Regions from separate parts of the Mycobacterium terrae genome, predicted to be linked through region 1. Evidence: riboswitches for the same ligand, from Rfam matches in the RefSeq annotation. Region 1 holds a riboswitch; the other holds the start of a gene.
What was found. Region 1 has a riboswitch for cobalamin ahead of G6N23_RS04360 (PPE domain-containing protein). Riboswitches for the same ligand answer to the same signal wherever they lie in the genome.

Region 1 (4,009 bases):
GCTCGCGCCGCGCCCGGGTCCAGGAGCCCGGCGTCATCGGCGCGGTGGTTCCGCCGCCGAACGCGTCCCCGGCCAACGCGGTGAGTCCGCTGGGCATGACCGGATCCTCCAGGTCCATGTATTCGTAGCCGCGGCCGATCATGTCGGTCTTCGCGCGCCGGCGCCGACGGGCCTTGGCCTGCTCTCCGGTTGTGTCCGCCGGCGCGGGAACCTCGGCGGCGTCGGGTTCGGGCGCCTTGCGGCGGCGCGCGCTGGTGCCCGCCGCCCGGCGGGCCTGCTGACCCAGGCCGGCGACCAGGTACATGGCGGACAGTGCGTCCCCCGGCGACAGCGGCGGGGCGGGCGGCGGCGGGGGTGCCCCGGGAGCAGCCGGCGCCGGGGCGGGAGCCGGTGCAGGTGCCGGAGCGGGCGCGGGGGCGGGAGCCGGGACCGGTGGGGTGGGCGCCACGGTCAGGCCGGCGAACGGCGGCGGCACCGGGGCCAGCGGAACCGGGACGGCGTGCAGGGCGGCCAGACCGGACAGCCCCGCCAGCCCGGCCAGCGGCGCCGCGGCCAGCGGCGCCAGGGCGGCGGTCAGCATCGGCAGCATCACCGGGATCAGCACGATGGCCTGCTCCAACAGCGTCTTGAGCAGGGCGATCACGTCGGTGATGATGGTGCCGATCGCCTCCACGGCGGTGAACAACAGCGTGGAGGCGATGGTGCCCGGGTTACCGGTGGCGAACGCCGCGGTGAGGTCTGCCGCGATGAACGCGAACGTCTGCGACAGGTAGGCGGCGAACGATCCGAAGTCCATCGGGTAGCCCAGCGCGAACGCGATGTTGTACGGGCTGAAGAAACTCAGCGGGTTGCCCAGCACGGGCAGCCAGGGGTCGAAGCCGGCGAAGATCGACTGAAAGTAGGGATTGGCCGCCAGCTCGTTGATCATCGGCTGCAGCACGTTGTTGTAGAAGTCGGTGTAGCCGCTGTTCTGCAGCCACTCCATGATGTCGTTCTGCCGATCCGGCGGCAGCTGCGGTTGGCTGGCATCGGCCGATTCCGCCTTGGCGATCTGCGGCGCCGCGGCCGTTTGCGGACTCGAGGCCACCGCCGACCCGGCGACGGCTTGATAAGTGGTCATCACGGTGGCGGCCTGGATCCACATCCGGCCGTAGTCGGCCTCGTTCAGCGCGATCGGGATGGTGTTGACGCCGAAGAAGTTGGTGCCCACCAGCACCACGTGGGTGGCGTGGTTGGCCGCCAACTCGGCCAGCGTCGGCATCGCCGCCAACGCGGTGCTGTACGCCGCGGCTGCGGTCTGCTGCTGCGCGGCCATCGTGGCACTGATGGCACCGGCCTGGACCAGCCAGGCCAGATACGGCGTGTTGGCCGCCACGTACGCCTCGGCGCTGGGTCCCTGCCACGCGCCGGCCTGCACCGCGCCCAGCAGCGCCGCCAGTTCGTCGGCGACCTCGGCGTACTCGGTGCTCAGCGAGCTCCACGCCGCCGCCGACGCCAACAGCGGGCCGGGGCCGGGCCCGGCCGACAGCAAGGTCGAATGAACTTCAGGAGGAGACGCGATCCAGATCGGCGCGGTCACGTTCGCCAGCTCTCTCGGGGTACTCCGCCCCGAATCGCAGGATGCGACGACGTGAGTATCCTGGCTCTCGGATCGCTGCTCCCCTCGCCTTCCAGCTCGTAAACGCACGGGCCGTGGCAGTGAGGTTCACTCCCCGATGACAGTGGCGGGACCGCGCCGGATTCGCACCGGCTTCCTCATCGTCATCGCCTTACCAGCGCATTGTTACATGGCGCCGCCGCACCGGTGAAAAAACCCGGTGGTCTGCGTGTCAGCCCTTGGCGTCGATCACAGCGTTCAGCGTCGAGCTGGGCCGCATCACCGCCGCCGTCATGTCGTGATCCGGCGCGTAGTAGCCGCCGATGTCCACCGGCTCGCCCTGCACCACGGTCAGTTCGGTAAGAATGGCGTCCTGGTTCTTCTCCAGCGCCTCAGCCACCGCGACGAACTGCTTGGCCAGCTCGGGGACCTCGGTCTGCGCGGCGAGTTCCTCCGCCCAGTACTTGGCGAGGAAGAACTGGCTGCCGCGGTTGTCCAGCTCACCGGTCTTGCGTGACGGGCTCTTGTTGGCGTCGAGCAGCTTGCCGATCGCCGCGTCGAGGGTCGAGCCCAGGATCTTGGCGTTCGGGTTGCCCGTCTTGGCCCCCAGGTCGTCGAAACTGGCGGCCAGCGCGAGGAATTCGCCCAGCGAGTCCCAGCGCAGGTGGTTCTCCTCCACCAGCTGCTTGACGTGCTTGGGCGCCGAACCTCCCGCGCCCGTCTCGTACATTCCGCCGCCGGCCATCAGCGGCACGATCGACAGCATCTTGGCGCTGGTGCCCAGCTCCAGGATCGGGAACAGGTCGGTCAGGTAGTCGCGCAGGATGTTGCCGGTCACCGCGATGGTGTCCTGGCCGCGGATCAGCCGCTCCAGGGTGTAGCGCATGGCCCACACCTGCGGCATGATCTGGATTTCCAGGCCCTCGGTGTCGTGGTCCAACAGGTAGGCCTTGACCTTCTTGCGCAGTTCGGCCTCATGCGGACGCTCGGTGTCCAGCCAGAACACCGCCGTCATGCCCGAGGCCCGCGCCCGCTGCACGGCCAGCTTCACCCAGTCCCGGATGGCGGCGTCGGTGACGGTGCACAACCGCCAGATATCGCCGGCCTCCACGTTCTGGGTCAGCAACACCTCACCGGTGGCCAGATCCACGATGTCGGCGACACCGCTCTCGGGCACCTCGAACGTCTTGTCGTGGCTGCCGTACTCCTCGGCCTGCTGGGCCATCAACCCGACGTTGGGGACGGTGCCCATGGTGGCCGGGTCGAACTGGCCGTGAGTCTTGCAGAAGTTGATCATCTCCTGGTAGATCCGGGCGAACGTCGACTCCGGGTTGACGGCCTTGGTGTCGCGCGGCCGGCCATCGGCGCCGTACATCTTGCCGCCGGCCCTGATCATCGCGGGCATCGAGGCGTCCACGATCACATCCGAGGGCGAGTGGAAGTTCGAGATGCCGTTGGCCGAGTCGACCATCGCCAGCTTGGGACGGTGCTCGTGGCAGGCGTGCAGGTCCTCGATGACCTCCTCGCGCTGCGAGGCCGGCAGCGCCTCGATCTTGTTGTACAGGTCGGACAGCCCGTTGTTGACGTTGACACCCAGGTCGTCGAAGAGCTTCTGGTGCTTGGCGAACGCGTCCTTGTAGAAGACCTTGATGGCGTGGCCGAACACGATGGGGTGGCTGACCTTCATCATGGTGGCCTTGACGTGCAGCGAGAACATCACGCCGGTCTTGTGGGCGTCCTCCATCTGCTCTTCGTAGAACTCACGCAGCGCACGCACACTCATGAACATCGAGTCGATGACCATGCCGTCGAGCAGCGACACCTTCTCCTTGAGCACGATCGTCTTGCCGCTCTCGGTCTTCAGTTCCATCTTCACGTCGCGGTCGCGGTCCAGCGTCATCGACTTCTCGCCGTGGTAGAAGTCACCGTGGCGCATGGTGGCCACATGCGTGCGCGACGCCTGCGACCACTCGCCCATGCTGTGCGGGTGCTTGCGCGCGTATTCCTTGACCGCCTTGGGCGCACGCCGGTCCGAGTTACCCTCCCGCAGAACAGGATTCACCGCGCTGCCCAGGCACTTGGCGTAGCGGTCGTGAATGTCGCGCTCGTCGTCGGTCTTCGGGTCCTCGGGATAGTCCGGCAGGTTGAAGCCCTTGCCCTGCAGTTCCTTGATGGCGGCGACCAGTTGCGGCACCGAGGCGCTGATATTGGGCAGTTTGATGATCGTGGTGTCGGGCAGCTGGGTGAGCCGGCCGAGTTCGGCCAGGTTGTTCGGCACCCGCTGCTCCTCGGTCAGGAAGTCGGGGAACTCGGCCAGGATGCGCGCCCCCAGCGAGATGTCGCTGGGCTTGACGTCGATATCCGCGGGCCCGGTGAAAGCCTGCACGATCGGCAGGAACGAATACGTCGCCA
Region 2 (8,172 bases), 2.2 Mb from region 1:
CGCCGGATCTGGCCGCCGCGGTCGACCACGCCCGGCAACTCGGCGCTGCCCGGCTGGCCGACCACGCCGACGCCGGCTACCGGTGGAGCACGTTGGCCGACCCCGAGGGCAACGAGTTCGACATCGTGGCGGCCTGAAATGAGTTCACTGGCACAAGCTTTGATCGCCGCCGGGCCCACCGCACAGTACGGCGAAGCGATAGCCCTCTACGGATGGCTGGTGGGCGGCCGGTGGGACCTCGACATCACCTGGTACGGCGACGACGGTGTCCGCAGCGTCACCGGCTGGATGGTCGCCGACTGGGTGCTTGAGGGGCGGGCTGTCCAGGACGTCTGGCACGCTGAAGGTCTCTTTCACGGGACGACACTGCGGGTTTACGATCCGGCCGTCGACGGCTGGCACATCCAATGGATCGAACCACAATTGGGGCTTCGGCTGCACCAACTGGGCCGGGCCGATGCGGCCGGAATCGTGCAGGACGGCACGTTGCCCGACGGCTCTGCCATCCGGTGGAGCTTTCGAGACATCGGCCCGGACTCGTTTCGCTGGCGCGACGAACGCAGCCGGGGCGGCGCGGACTGGGAACTCAAGCAGGAGTACCTGGCCCGGCGGGTCCGTTAGCCCGGCGAGCAGACGCAGAATCGCACCGCGAAGGCTGTTTGCGTGCGATTCTGCGTCTGCTGGCGGCGAGGAACTACACCCCGGCGCGGGCCTTCTTCGCGGCGGCGACCAGGTTGGCCAGCGAGGCGGTCACCTCGTCGGTCTTGCGGGTCTTCAGGCCGCAGTCCGGATTCACCCAGAGGCGTTGCGCCGGAACGGCGTCGAGCGCCTCACGCAGTGATGCGGCCATCTCGTCGGTGCTCGGCACCCGTGGTGAGTGGATGTCGTAGACACCCGGCCCCACCCCGTTGGAGAACCCGACCGCGTTGAGGTCGTCGAGCACCTCCATGTGCGAGCGCGCCGCCTCGATGGAGGTCACATCGGCGTCCAGATCGGCGATCGCATTGATCACCTCGCCGAACTCCGAGTAGCACAGGTGGGTGTGGATCTGGGTCGCGTCGCTCACCCCGGAGGTCGACAGCCGGAACGCGCCGACCGCCCAGTCCAGGTAGGCCTTTTGGTCGGCCTTGCGCAGTGGCAGCAGCTCGCGCAGCGCCGGCTCGTCGACCTGGATCACCGCGATACCGGCCTTCTCCAGGTCCACCGTCTCGTCGCGGATGGCCAGCGCCACCTGGTTGGCGGTGTCGGCCAGCGGCTGGTCGTCGCGGACGAATGACCACGCCAGGATGGTCACCGGACCGGTGAGCATGCCCTTGACCGGCTTGTCGGTCAACGACTGGGCGTAGGTGGCCCAGTCGACCGTCATCGGGGAGGGACGGAAGACGTCACCGAACAACACCGGCGGGCGCACGCACCGGCTGCCGTAGGACTGCACCCACCCGTTGGCGGTGGCGAAGAAACCCTCCAGCTGCTCGGCGAAGTACTGCACCATGTCGTTGCGCTCCGGCTCGCCGTGTACCAACACATCGAGGCCGAGCTGCTCCTGCAGCGTGATGACGTCGGCGATCTCGGCCTTCATCCGCCGGGTGTACTCCGCCTCGTCGATCTCGCCGGCGACCAGCGCCGCCCGGGCCTTGCGGATGTCGACCGTCTGCGGGAACGACCCGATGGTGGTGGTCGGCAGCGGCGGCAGATGCAACCGCTCCGCCTGGGCCGCCCGGCGGGCCTCGGCACTGCCCCGCTGCGCACCGGATGCGGCGATCGTGGCGATCCGGCCGCGGACGTCGGCGTTGTTCAGCCGCGAGTCGGACTTGCGCGAGGCGACCGCGGCGTTGGACGCGGCGATCTCATCGGCCACCGCTTCGCGGCCCTCACGCAGGGCGCGGGCCAGGGTGGCCACCTCGGCCACCTTCTCTGCACCGAACGCCAACCAGCTGCGCAACGCGTCGTCCAGGCCGGTCTCGGGCTCCAGCGAATAGGGCACGTGCAGTGTCGAGCAGGAGGTGGATACTGCGATAGCCGCCGCACTTCCGAGCAACGACGCCAGCTTGGCCAGCGCGGCCTGCAGGTCGGTGCGCCAGATGTTGCGCCCGTCGACGACACCGGCGACCAGGGTCTTGGAGGCCAGCTCCGGCACTGAGGCGATCTTGGTATTCGGGCCGTAGACCAGATCGACGCCGATGGCCTCCACCGGGGTGCGGGCCAGGGCCGGCAGCGCCGCGCCCGGGTCGCCGAAGTAGGTCGCCACGAAGATCGACGGCCGGTTGCTCAGCCCGCCGAGGCGGGTGTAGACCTGCTCGGCCAGCGCGGGCGCGTCGGCGGCGATGTCGGTCACCAGCACCGGTTCGTCGATCTGGACCCACTCGGCACCGGCCTCGGCCAGCGTGCCCAGCAGTTCGGCGTAGATGTCGGTCAACTCGTCGAGCCGGAAGATCGGAGCCGGTCCACCGTCGACGGCCTTGCTCAACAGTAGGAACGTGATCGGGCCGATGAGCACTGGGCGAGCGTTGACACCCTGCTGCTTGGCCTCGGCCAGCTCGGAGAGCACCTTGGCCGGGTTCAGCGTGAACGTGGTGTCCGGGCCGATCTCGGGAACGATGTAGTGGTAGTTGGTGTCGAACCACTTCGTCATCTCCAGTGGGGCGATGTCGGCGTTGCCCCGGGCCGCGGCGAAGTAGCGATCCAGTTCGTCGGTGACACCGGCCACCCGCTTTGGGAGCGCACCGAGCAGTACTGCGGTGTCCAGCATCTGGTCGTAGTAGGAGAACGTGTTCACCGGTATCGAGTCCAGACCGGCGTCGGCCAACTGCGCCCAGGTGTCGCGGCGCAGGCCGGCCGCGACATTCTGCAGCTGGTCTTGGTCGATCCGGCCGGCCCAGTAACTTTCGGTGGCGCGCTTGAGTTCGCGGCGCGGACCGATCCGTGGGGAACCGAGAACGGTGGCGGTAAAGGGTTGAGCGGTCACGATTTGATCCTTCAATCGGCGAGGGTGGGTCACCGCCGGCGGCCGCCCAGTCGATCCGGTCCCGTGCGTTCAACGCACTACAACCCTCAAAACCAGACGCCCATTCCGCGAGGCGATGATCCGCTGGGCGCGGCGCACCCAGCACAGCTGGCAGGTCTTCGGACTCGCAGGCACGCACCGGAAGGTGCTCCTAATGGCCGTCGCTTCCCAGTCACACACTCATGACCAGTGCCATTGACGGCGGTCGTTCCTGCATACCGCTGCGGGACAGTCCCGGATTCTCACCGGGTTCCCTCTCGCGCTCCGCGGAAAACTAGCCAAACCCGCGTCACGCTCGACGCCCACACCACCATGCGGCGGTATTGGCAAACCAGCTGCAGCACCAAGACTACCTGGTCAGGCGGTGTGAAGTGCTTCCGGGATGAGCGTCTGGCCGTCGTTGAAATCGATGGTGCGGCGAATCGTCGCGTCGTCGGTGAGGCAGGCCGCGATCACCTGTGCGACGTTGCCCCGCGACACCGTTCCCTTTCCGGCAGACTTCTCCGCCGCAGCGCCCGTCTCGATACGGCCGGTGGCCTGCTCCACGGTGAGCCGGCTCGGCCCCAGCACCGTCCAGTCCAGGTCGGTGGCCCGCAGGTAGGCGTCGGCGGCAGCCTTGGCCTGGGCGTAGGGAAAGAACGGGTCGCCTTCGGGCACACCGTGTCCGGGGCCGGCGCCGAAGTAGGAAACCATCACGAACCGGCGCACCCCGGCCTGGCGCGCGGCATCGATCACCCGGATCGCCGCATCGCGGTCCACCGCGTAGGTGCGCGCCGGGTTGCCGCCACCGGCGCCGGCGGAGAACACCACCGCGTCATGGCCGGCCACCAGTTCGGCCAGCGCGGCGGTGTCGAGTTGCTCGATGTCGGCAACCACCGGGATCGCCCCGGTCACCGCCACCTCTTCGCTGTGATCGGGGTTGCGGAATATCGATGTCACCTGGTCGCCGCGCTCGGCGAGAAGGGGACTGAGCAGCAGGGCGACCTGGCCGTGACCGCCGACGATCACTATGCGCGCCATGGATTCGACGCTACCCGCTGCCGGCCACCGAGGGTGATCGGCGCCGGCTGCGGGTCCCCTTGCGCCAGCAAGCCCGAGCAGCCCGGCGTCCAGGATGCGGTTCAGCGAGATCCTGCCCTCGGCGCGAGCCAGCGACCGGATGGCCGATATCAGGATCTGCGCCGTCAGACACGGCCCGCGCGAGGCGCGCCGCTACAACGTCGAGCCGACGTTCATCATGCGGGGCCTGCAGGATCTGCACCTGGAGTTCGATCCGGTCGGCTGACCAGGGGCCGCCGGAGACCCCGCCCGCGGGTGCCATCAGTGGGTTGGTTGACAATCGTCATCAAGGGACCCTCGTTGATGAAGGAGAGCAGCCATGGCCGAAGCAGTAATCGTAGAAGCGGTGCGTTCGCCGATCGGCAAGCGCAACGGCGGACTGTCCGGGGTGCACCCGGCCGAACTGTCCGCCCAGGTACTCAACGGGCTGGTCGGCCGCGCCGGGGTGGACCCGGCCCTGGTCGACGACGTGATCTGGGGCTGTGTCATGCAGGCCGGTGAGCAGGCCCTGGACATCGGCCGGACCGCGCTGCTGACCGCGGGCTGGCCCGAGTCGGTGCCCGGGGTGACGGTTGACCGCCAGTGCGGCTCCAGCCAGCAGTCGGTGCACTTCGCCGCCGCCGGTGTGGTCGCCGGGCACTACGACGTCGTGGTCGCCGGGGGCGTCGAGTCGATGTCGCGCACCCCGATGGGCGCGTCACTGGCCAACGGCGGACACCCCTACCCCGAGGCGTTCCGCGCCCGCTACACCCAGACCCCCAACCAGGGGACCGGCGCGGAGATGATGGCCGAGAAGTGGGGCCTGGACCGCACCGCGCTGGACGAGTTCGCCCTGGCATCGCATGAAAAGGCCGCCGCCGCCCAGGATTCCGGCGCGTTCACCGACGAGATCGTCGGGATCAAGGACGCCGAGGGCAACGTGATCAGCGCCGACGAGGGCATCCGCCGCGGCACCACCATCGAGAAGATGGCCCAACTCAAGCCGGCGTTCAAAGAGGACGGCGTGATCCACGCCGGCAACTCCAGCCAGATCTCCGACGGTTCGGCGGCGCTGCTGTTCATGTCGGCCGCCAAGGCGAAGGAACTGGGCCTCACCCCGCTGGCGCGGGTGCACACCGCGACGCTGGCCGGCGCCGACCCGGTGATGATGCTGTCCGCGCCGATCCCGGCCACCCAGAAGGCGCTGCAGCGCAGCGGTCTGAGCGTCGATGACATCGGGGTGTTCGAGGTCAACGAGGCCTTCGCCCCGGTGCCGATGGCCTGGCTGGCCGACATCGGCGCGGATGCGAAGAAGCTCAACCCCAACGGCGGGGCGATCGCGCTCGGCCACCCGCTCGGCGGATCCGGCGCCCGGATCATGACCACCATGCTGTACCACATGCGGGCCAACGGGATTCGCTACGGGCTGCAGACCATGTGTGAGGGTGGCGGCCAGGCCAACGCCACCATCCTGGAGCTGCTGTGAGTGACGCGGCCGTTCTCGTCGAGCGGCGCGGGAACGTGCTGGTGATCACGATCAACCGGCCCGAGGCCCGCAACGCGATCAACGGTGCGGTCAGCACCGGCATCGGCGACGCTTTGGCGCAGGCCCAGGACGACGACGCCGTGCGCGCGGTGGTGCTCACCGGCGCCGGCGACAAGTCGTTCAGTGCCGGAGCCGACCTCAAGGCGATCGCCAACCGGGAGAACATCTATCACCCCGACCACCCGGAGTGGGGTTTCGCCGGCTACGTGCAGCACTTCATCGACAAGCCGACGATCGCGGCCGTCAACGGCACCGCACTGGGCGGCGGCACGGAACTGGCGTTGGCCAGCGACCTGGTGGTCGCCGAGCAGCGCGCCCAGTTCGGGCTGCCCGAGGTCAAACGCGGCCTGATCGCCGGTGCCGGCGGCGTGTTCCGCATCATCGACCAACTGCCCCGCAAGATCGCCCTGGAAGTGGTCTACACCGGGGAGCCGATCTCGGCCGCCGACGCCGGCCGCTGGGGGTTGGTCAACCGGGTGGTCGATGACGGCGGGGCACTGCAAGCCGCCCTGGAGCTCGCCGAACAGATCACCGGCAACGCGCCGCTGTCGGTGCGGGCCAGCAAGCGGATCGCCTACGGCGTCGAGGACGGTGCCATTCCCGGCGAGGTTGCCGATTGGGCCCGAACCGCCCGAGAGTTCAGCACGCTGCTGCGCTCCGAGGATGCCAAGGAGGGTCCGCGGGCGTTCGCCGAGAAGCGCGCGCCGGTGTGGAAGGCGCGTTGAGCCACGTGGCCGAGCCGCTCATCATTTCCATTCACGGTCGCACCCCGCAGCTGCATCCGGAGTCGTGGGTAGCACCGAATGCCAGCCTGATCGGGCAGGTCCACCTGGCGGCCCGGGCCAGTGTCTGGTATTCGGCCACGCTGCGGGCCGAGGTGGAGCCCATCGAGATCGGCGTCGACACCAACATCCAGGACGGGGTAACTGTCCACGTGGACAAGGAGTTTCCGGCCTGGGTCGGCGCCCGGGTCAGCGTCGGGCACAACGCGGTGCTGCACGGCTGCACCATTGAGGACGACTCGTTGATCGGGATGGGGGCGATCGTCCTCAACGGCGCGGTCATCGGGGAGGGCTCGCTCGTCGCGGCCGGTGCCGTCATCCCGCAGGGCATGGTGGTGCCGCCCCGGTCGCTGGTATCGGGGGTGCCGGGCCGGGTGCGGCGCGAGCTGAGCGAGGCCGAAATCCGCAACAACCGGCACAACGCCGTGGCCTACCGCCGGCTGATCGAAGTCCACCGGGCGAACTGACGCAATCAGGCCACCGACCGCCGCTGGGCCGCTACGTTCTAGGACATGACCCAGACCAGTTCGGTCCGCCCCGGCCTGCTGCGCGAGTTCACCGACATCTTCTCCAAGGTCTCCGCGCCGTACCACGAGCCGCGGGCCGTCGTGCAGCGTCGTCGTGTCGTGGTCGCCGTGGTGGTGCTGCTCGGTGCTGCCGTCCTGGCGTGGATGCACACCAAGAACCCGGGCGATGCGGCCTTCTACTGGCTGTCGCTGGCCCTGGCCGCGGTCTGGTCGGTGGGGGCGCTGGTGGCCGGTCCGTTGCATCTGGGCGCGGTGCGCTTCCGCGGTCGCAACGAGCGGCCGGTGTTCACCGGCACCGGTGTCGGCCTGGTGCTCGGCGGGGTGTTCCTGCTGGGCGGCCTGGCGGTGCAGAAGATTCCGCCGTTGGCCGGCCAGGTGACCGCGATCCTGGACTACACCACGCACGTGTCCTGGCGACTGGTGGTCCTGATCGCCCTCGTCAACGCGATCGCCGAGGAGATGTTCTTCCGCGGTGCGCTGTTCAGCGCGTTCGGCCGCCGCTACCCGCTGGTGGCCTCGACGCTGCTCTACATTGCGGCGATGATGACCGCCGGCAACCTGATGATCGGTGTCGCCGCGCTGGTGCTCGGCACCGTCTGCGCGATCGAGCGGCGCGCCACCGGTGGGGTGCTGGCGCCGGTGCTGACCCATCTGGTGTGGGGGCTGATGATGGTGCTCGCACTGCCGCCGATCTTCGGGATGTAGCCGCTCAGGAGTCGGTGAATTTCGGCGCGCGCCGCTCCTGGAACGCCCGGGTTCCCTCGCGAAAGTCGTGGGCGTTCAACAGAATCGACTGGCCGACGTATTCGCGGTCCAGCGTCGCGTCCAGCTCGGACAGCGTCGCGGCATTGATGGCGTGCTTGGTCTTGGCGAAGGCCGCCGCCGGACCGGCCAGCAGCCCGGCCAGCGTCTTGTCCACCTCGGCGTCGAAGTCCTCGGCCGGGTACACCGCGCTGACCAACCCCCACTCCAGGGCGTCCGCAGCCGGCAGGCGTTCGGCCAGCAGCGCCAGCCGCATCGCCCGGATCCGGCCGATCGCCGCGGCGACCAGAGCCGAGGCGCCGCCGTCGGGCATCAGCCCAATCTTGGTGAACGCCAACAGGAAAAACGCCTTGTCGCTGGCCAGTACCAGGTCGCAGGCCAAGGCCAGCGACACCCCGACGCCGGCGGCCGGACCCTGCACCACCGCCACCACCGGGCGCGGCAGGGTCACGATCGCGCGGATCGCGCGGTTGGCCTCGACGATGATCTCGGTCGGCATCTCGTCGGAGGCGT

Region 2: linked by a shared signal. The riboswitch ahead of metE (5-methyltetrahydropteroyltriglutamate--homocysteine S-methyltransferase) and the one ahead of G6N23_RS04360 (PPE domain-containing protein) in region 1 are both predicted to bind cobalamin.

Annotation. Positions count from the first base shown of each region.
Region 1 is NZ_AP022564.1:899,496-903,504, reverse strand. Features, by position in the region: gene G6N23_RS04360 (PPE domain-containing protein) at 1-1,579, opposite strand, end outside; cobalamin riboswitch at 1,613-1,811, opposite strand; gene G6N23_RS04355 (NADP-dependent isocitrate dehydrogenase) at 1,830-4,009, opposite strand, start outside.
Region 2 is NZ_AP022564.1:3,126,136-3,134,307, reverse strand. Features, by position in the region: gene G6N23_RS14835 (VOC family protein) at 1-137, shown strand, start outside; gene G6N23_RS14830 (hypothetical protein) at 139-621, shown strand; gene metE (5-methyltetrahydropteroyltriglutamate--homocysteine S-methyltransferase) at 695-2,980, opposite strand; cobalamin riboswitch at 3,098-3,298, opposite strand; gene G6N23_RS14820 (SDR family oxidoreductase) at 3,362-4,024, opposite strand; gene G6N23_RS14815 (hypothetical protein) at 4,119-4,289, shown strand; gene G6N23_RS14810 (thiolase family protein) at 4,383-5,528, shown strand; gene G6N23_RS14805 (crotonase/enoyl-CoA hydratase family protein) at 5,525-6,313, shown strand; gene G6N23_RS14800 (gamma carbonic anhydrase family protein) at 6,319-6,837, shown strand; gene G6N23_RS14795 (CPBP family intramembrane glutamic endopeptidase) at 6,883-7,602, shown strand; gene G6N23_RS14790 (enoyl-CoA hydratase) at 7,607-8,172, opposite strand, start outside.